One region of the Arthrobacter sp. YAF34 genome, then DNA from elsewhere that is predicted to be linked to it. Evidence: predicted binding sites of a transcription regulator. Region 1 holds the regulator's gene; each other region holds the start of a gene.
What was found. Region 1 encodes HrcA, which represses chaperone genes, less so after heat shock. Its sites were predicted from a motif close to TTNGCACTCGNNNNNNNCGAGTGCNAA; they were not measured.
Positions count from the first base shown of each region.

Region 2: the regulator HrcA is predicted to act here: its motif matches at 1,269-1,295, upstream of AB4Y72_RS04655 (FmdB family zinc ribbon protein).
Region 3: the regulator HrcA is predicted to act here: its motif matches at 823-849, upstream of groES (co-chaperone GroES).

Region 1 is NZ_JBFRCV010000001.1:140,182-142,379, reverse strand. It holds gene dnaJ (molecular chaperone DnaJ) at 1-333, opposite strand, end outside; gene hrcA (heat-inducible transcriptional repressor HrcA) at 397-1,410, opposite strand; gene AB4Y72_RS00655 (DUF3097 domain-containing protein) at 1,772-2,198, shown strand, end outside.
Region 2 is NZ_JBFRCV010000003.1:42,684-44,881, reverse strand. It holds gene AB4Y72_RS04660 (RcpC/CpaB family pilus assembly protein) at 1-487, opposite strand, end outside; gene AB4Y72_RS04655 (FmdB family zinc ribbon protein) at 916-1,182, opposite strand; gene AB4Y72_RS04650 (5-formyltetrahydrofolate cyclo-ligase) at 1,322-2,011, opposite strand; gene galU (UTP--glucose-1-phosphate uridylyltransferase GalU) at 2,117-2,198, shown strand, end outside.
Region 3 is NZ_JBFRCV010000003.1:65,012-67,209, reverse strand. It holds gene AB4Y72_RS04740 (THUMP-like domain-containing protein) at 1-47, opposite strand, end outside; gene AB4Y72_RS04735 (hypothetical protein) at 213-608, shown strand; gene groES (co-chaperone GroES) at 1,008-1,304, shown strand; gene groL (chaperonin GroEL) at 1,385-2,198, shown strand, end outside.

The DNA.
Region 1 (2,198 bases):
GCGGCGGACCCGGGATGCCGGGCCGCCCTGGCCACCGCCGGCGCCGAAGAAGGTCTCGAAGATGTCCTGGAAGGCGAAGCCCTGGCCCGAGTAGCTGCCGCCGCCGAAACCGTTGTCGGTGCCGTTCTCATTGCCGGTGGTGTCATAGACCCGGCGCTTCTGCGGATCGGAGAGGACCTCGTAGGCGTGGGTGACGGCCTTGAACCGGTCCGAGGCATCCTCCCCCGGGTTCACGTCCGGGTGCAGGGTCCGGGCCAGTTTCCGGTAGGCCTTCTTGATCTCCTCCCCCGTTGCATCGCGGGAGACTCCAAGAACGTCATAGTGGCTGGTCAAAGTGTGTATCTCTTCCTTGTTGTACTGCCTGTGGGCAAGACGTCGCGTGATGTTTGGGGCCGGTCAGGGCCCCAGGATCCTCGAAAGGTAGCGGGCCACCGCGCGGACGGCGGCCATGGTGGTGGGGTAATCCATCCGGGTAGGCCCAAGCACGCCGACCTTGGCCGTGGCGTCCGGCCCGTAGGCGGTGGCCACCACGGAAGCCTCGGCGAGCCCGTCGTACGGGTTTTCGCGGCCGATGCTGACGGTGACGCCGCGCGGGTCTTCCGCCATTTCGCTGAGCAGGCGAAGCATCACCACCTGCTCCTCCAGCGCCTCCAGGACCGGGCCGATGCTGAGCGGGAAGTCCACGTTGGAGCGGGCCAGGTTGGCAGTGCCGGCCATGACCATGCGCTCTTCGCGGCTGCTGGTGGCCAGGGCCTCCAGGCCGCGGGCCAGGGCCTGGGCTGCTCCGCGGCGCGCCGGCGGTTCGCTGGCCACGACGGCGGGCAGCAGTTGCGGCAGAAGGCTCAGCGGTGTTCCGGAGAGGCTTGCCAGGAAGCGGGTGCGCAGCTCAGCCACGGCGTCGTCGGGAAGGTCCTGCCCGACGTCGATCACGCGCTGCTCCACCTTGCCGGTATCCGCTATCAGCACCATCAGCACCTTGCGCGGCGCCAGCAGCACGAACTCGATGTGCCGCACCTTGGCGCGGCTGAGCAGCGGATACTGCACGACGGCGACCTGGTTGGTCAGCTGGGAAAGGAGCCGCACGGTCCGGTCCAGGACGTCGTCGAGGTCCTGGGACCCTTCCAGCAGCGCCTGAATGGCACGCCGTTCCGCCGGGGAAAGTGGCTTGACCGCCGAGATCTGGTCGACGAAGAGCCGGTAGCCCTTGTCCGTGGGGATCCTGCCTGCACTCGTGTGCGGTGCGGTGATGAGCCCTTCGTCTTCCAGCGCCGCCATGTCGTTGCGGATCGTGGCACTGGAGACGCCGAGATGGTGCCGTTCAACGAGTGCTTTGGAACCAACGGGCTCGCGGGAATGGACGTAGTCCTCCACGATCGCCCGCAGCACTTCGAGTTTGCGCGGTTCGCTCACGCTCCACCTCCAATCGACTGTCCCGCCGCCGGTGCCGCCCGCCGTCTCCGAATCGCGTCCACAAGTAGTGCAAGGGCGGTCCGCGGCTCGTCAGGGGTTAGCACTCGACATGCCTAAGTGCTAACCAGTCTAATATGAGTCGCCGCGTTGTTAGCATTGGATTCGCTCCAGGCGTGGCCCGCGGGATCGAGTTTCCCGTCACGTCGGCGTCGAGACCGGCGCAGCTGCTGCTGTTCCGCCCCACGCGGTCCGGCACAAGCGGCCCCGGTTCCGGCCCGCGGAGTGTTCCACTGCCCACCGTGCAATTGCCCACCGTTCAATTGCCCACCGTTCAATCCGAGTGCAAAGTAAGCGTGTAGAGATGTCGTACCAGAACTGGGGACCCCAGGACCTATCCGCCCCCGCCAAGACGCAGTTGCCGGAAGTCCCGGTGGAACGCGGAATGGTCCTCGAGGAGGTCCAGTCCGGCTGGGTGGGCGCCGTGACCCGGGTCGAGAAATCCGGCGGCATGCACGTGGTGGCGCTGGAGGACCGGCGGGGCAAATCCCGGTCCTTCCGGCTCGGCTTCGGCTTCCTCCTGGAGGGCCAGCCGATCCGGCTGATGCCCCCGGCCCCGAAGAAGGCGGCGCCTGCCGCAGGAGCCGGCCGTACGGCGTCGGGCTCGGTGCAGGTCGCGGGACAGCGCGCCCAGGTGGCGAAGGCCAGCCGGATCTGGGTGGAAGGCAAGCACGACGCCGAGCTCGTCGAGAAAGTCTGGGGCGATGACCTCCGGGTGGAGGGCATCGTCG
Region 2 (2,198 bases), on a different contig from region 1:
GGGCCGCAACGACGATGAGCCCGTCGGTATCCGCTGTGGCGAGCCATGGCCCCGCCTTGCCCCCGTGCCCGGATGTCCAAAGCACCGGGACGGCCTCGGCCAGGACTTGGCTTTCGGCTGTCTGTCCGAAGCCGTCACCGCCAGTGAGGACCACGTTGACGAGCTGCCCGGGGGACACCAGCTGGATGGACGCCGGATCCGACAATCTCAGCGGCACGGCGGCCGTGCCGGCAGGGCTTCCCGCGAGCAGGCCCGGTCCCAGAACCTGGGCATCGGTGAGGAGCTGGCCCCGGCGCAGGGGTGCGGCGAGCTGCTTTCCCTCGAACGCAGTCTTGCTGTCCGGGCTGCCGGAGGGGACCAGACCGGGAGGCACGCTGATACCGCTGATATCGCCGGGTTCAAGGGTCCTTCCGGCGGGGAGATCCACCGCCGCAGCGAACGCAGTGACGGTGTCCGCCGGTGCGGGAGCAAGCTGTTGAACCGTCAAGCCGGCCGCGATGCATAGCAGGAGGGTTGCAGTGAGCCGACGGTTCCGGCTAAGCCAACCGCTCAGGCGCCGCCGTGATGGCCGGCTACCGGGGCGCCGCCCGGCCGACTTCCCGGAACCAGTCCGGCGTCGGGAGGAGTGGGCGGCCGTGGACGACGTGATGGGAAGAACGCCGCCGGAGCGGAACACCTTGCGCGTCCAGCGACCGGATTCCGCCGCCGGCGATGGCCCGACGAGCCGGAAAAGTACGAGCCAAGGCGGCGGCAGGCAGGGAAGGGACGAACGCGCAAACGTCGTCAGGTGACCCGCGCTGAGGGAAAGTGCCATGCCGCCACGCTACGGACCCGGGGATGAGCGCGGCAGCGGCGATACCGCCTATGTGGATAACGCCATGCCGGTAATGGGCCCTCGGGCCCAGCCCTGGGGGCCTAGCTGGCCGGGGCGGCTGCGGGTGCCGGCGTAGGCGCCGGTGCGGCTGCCGGAGTGGCAGGAGCCGGGGAGACGGTGCTGCCCTTGGTGTCACGCGAATCGTTCCGGTAGAAGCCGGAGCCCTTAAACACGACGCCGACGCTGTTGAATTTCTTGCGCAGCGTGCCCTGGCACTCGGGGCAGGACGTCAGGGAGTTGTCCGTGAACGACTGCACGATCTCGAAGGCGTGGCTGCAGTCCTTGCAGGCGTATGCATAGGTGGGCACTGGAAATCCTCCTTTGGGACAAACGAGCAGGTCCCGTGCTGTCGAGGCCGGATCACTGTCGATCTGTCGATCGACCGGTTCCGTCACTAGCAGTCGCAGGGCCTGAGTGCTAATTCTATCACCCCGTCCGGGACCTCCCTCAGCCGAGCTGGATGATGCCGCCCGGGGTCAGTGCCGCGTGGACTCTGCGGTCGAACGACTCGGCCGGAATGCTGCCGGCGGGGAGCACCTCGGTGTCATAGACGACGGCGGCAGTGGGCAGCGCTCCGACGTCGGAGGCGTCTCCCGACGCTGCCTCGGACCCGGACACCGGCCCGAACGCCGACCCGGACCCGGACGCCGACGCCGCCCCGGACGCGGGGGAGAGAGCGGCCAGGGAGGCGAGGAATACGTCGTAGTAGCCGCCGCCCTGCCCGATGCGGTTGCCCGCGAAGTCCACGGCGGTGGCGGGGAGGAATATTCCGCTGGCGCCCCGCATGACCGCCGTACCGTGGCGCTCCCCGACAGGTTCCTGGATCGGAGCAAACCGGCTCCGGACAAACCCCGACGCCGGAGTCCAATACACCCAGCTGAGCTTCAGGTCGGGTTCGCACACCGGAAGCAGCACCCGGTGCCCGGCGTCCGCCAGGGCGGTCAACAGCGGCAGCGTGGGCGGTTCCGAGCCGACGCCGAGGTAAGCGGCGTAGGTGGCCGGGCGGCCGCCGGCCAGCCCGGCAGCCCACTGCAGCCCGTGGCGGGCGATGCGTTCGCCTGCCGCTTCCAGTTCCGCCGGCGAAAGCTTGGCACGCCTGGCCCTGTGGCTGGAGCGAATGTCATTTTTTGTTGCCATGCTGGCCCGTCCTCCGCCGCTTACAGCCCGCACCACACCGTCAGAGGGTCCGCGGTTCGGTCCGACTAATTACGCAATGATTGGTCCCTCCGTTAGATTAGTCGAGTGAATACACCCAACGCTTCCGTCCGCAAGGCTGTTATCCCCGCCGCGGGCCTTGGTACCAGGTTCCTTCCCGCAACGAAGG
Region 3 (2,198 bases), on a different contig from region 1:
TCGGGGGTGAGGATCGGGGCAATGTGGTCCTGCGGTGCGTCAGTCATGCCATCCAGCGTAGTTCAGCGCCGCGGGCACGCGGCGACCGGACCGCGGGGGATAGGCTTGATGGCATGGAAGACAGCGGCAGGGGCGACAGCACGTCAGCGGACATGGCCGGGCAGGACGAGACAGGGCGGGAAGATACCGAGCTGAGCGACGCAGGCCAGGGGATGGCCGGGCAGGACGACGTCCGGCAGGACATTCCCGGGCAGGAGCGCCAGCGCCCGCACGGGCTGGCCCGCTACGCCAGGCCGGTGCTGATCGCCGGCGCGGTGATCGCCGTCGTATGCATCGCCCTGCTGGTGATTATCTTCTTCCTCGATTCCTTTAACGCCACCGTCTATTCGGTCGACGGCAAGAATGTCCACGACGCCACCGACGAGGCGCGGGCCATCCGCGACACTTATGCCGGGGCCCGGCTCGGCGGCATCATCTTCCTCATCGCAGGTGTCCTGCTGGCCGCCGCCGGCGCTGTGCTGATGTACCGGCACCGGAACGACGCCGGCCGCGACGGGGACGAGGACGGCGGCGAGGACGTGGACTTCGAGGACCTCGCCGGCGAGTAGCCACCTGGCGCCAGGCCGTGTCGGCGCACCCGGTATCCCGGGTGGGCATGTCCCACGCCTGGCGCGAAGAATGAGCATGTCCCTTTGGGCCAGTCCGGACCGTTGGGCATGTCCCACGCAGGGCGCCAAGGATGGGCATGATGCCCATGTGCCCGCTGGCTGCCCCGAAGAATGAGCATGTCCCGCCGGGGGAGATGTTCACCGGGATGAATTTCTGGCACTCGCCTTGACCGAGTGCTAACCAGTTACATAGAGTCGTCATTAGCACTCTCCCTAGGAGGGTGCTAACACATGAAGCACGTTCCGCCAGGCTGCTGCCGGCACCGCGACGACGGTCTGTACGCCATGGCATCACCGCTTCATAGTCCACAAATTTGCTGACGAAAAGGAGAGGTCCGAGTGTCGGTCTCTATTAAGCCTCTTGAGGATCGTATTGTTGTCCGCCCGCTCGAAGCCGAGCAGACCACGGCTTCCGGCCTGGTTATCCCGGACTCCGCACAGGAGAAGCCGCAGGAAGGCGAAGTTGTTGCAGTAGGCCCCGGCCGCTTTGACGACAACGGCAACCGCGTTCCCGTTGACGTTGCCGTTGGCGACGTCGTTATCTACTCCAAGTACGGCGGAACCGAAGTTAAGACCGGCGGCACCGAGTACCTCGTGCTCTCCGCCCGCGACGTTCTGGCGATCGTCGTAAAGTAACTCTCTTGGACCCCCGCGCAGCAGATCCTTCATCAAGAACGGGTCAGTTGCGCGGGGTTCTGTCTTGAAAGGACAAAACCATGGCAAAGCAGCTTGCGTTTAACGACGCTGCCCGCCGGTCGCTTGAAGCCGGCATCGATAAGCTCGCCAACACTGTCAAGGTCACGCTCGGCCCGCGCGGCCGCAACGTCGTGCTGGACAAGAAGTGGGGCGCTCCCACGATCACCAACGATGGTGTGACGATCGCCCGTGAGGTCGAGCTGGACGACCCCTACGAGAACCTTGGCGCGCAGCTTGCCAAGGAGGTCGCCACCAAGACCAACGATGTTGCCGGTGACGGCACCACCACGGCCACCGTCCTGGCCCAGGCCCTGGTCAAGGAAGGCCTGCGCAACGTGGCGGCAGGCGCCGCACCGGGTGAGATCAAGCGGGGCATTGAGGTTTCGGTCGAGGCCGTCGCCGCCCGCCTGCTGGAGAACGCACGGCCGGTCGAAGGCACGCAGGTTGCCAACGTTGCCGCCATCTCCGCCCAGAGCGACGAGGTGGGCGAGCTCCTGGCCGAGGCGTTCGGCAAGGTCGGCAAGGATGGTGTGATCACCATCGAGGAATCCTCCACCACGCAGACCGAGCTGGTCCTCACCGAGGGCATGCAGTTCGACAAGGGCTACCTGTCCCCGTACTTCGTCACCGATGTGGAACGTCAGGAGGCAGTCCTCGAGGACGCCCTGATCCTGATCAACCAGGGCAAGATCTCCTCGGTGCAGGATTTTCTGCCGCTGCTGGAAAAGGCGCTGCAGAGCTCCAAGCCGCTCTTCATCATCGCCGAAGACGTCGAGGGCGAGGCCCTGTCCACGCTCATCGTCAACCGCATCCGCGGCACGCTGAACGTCGTCG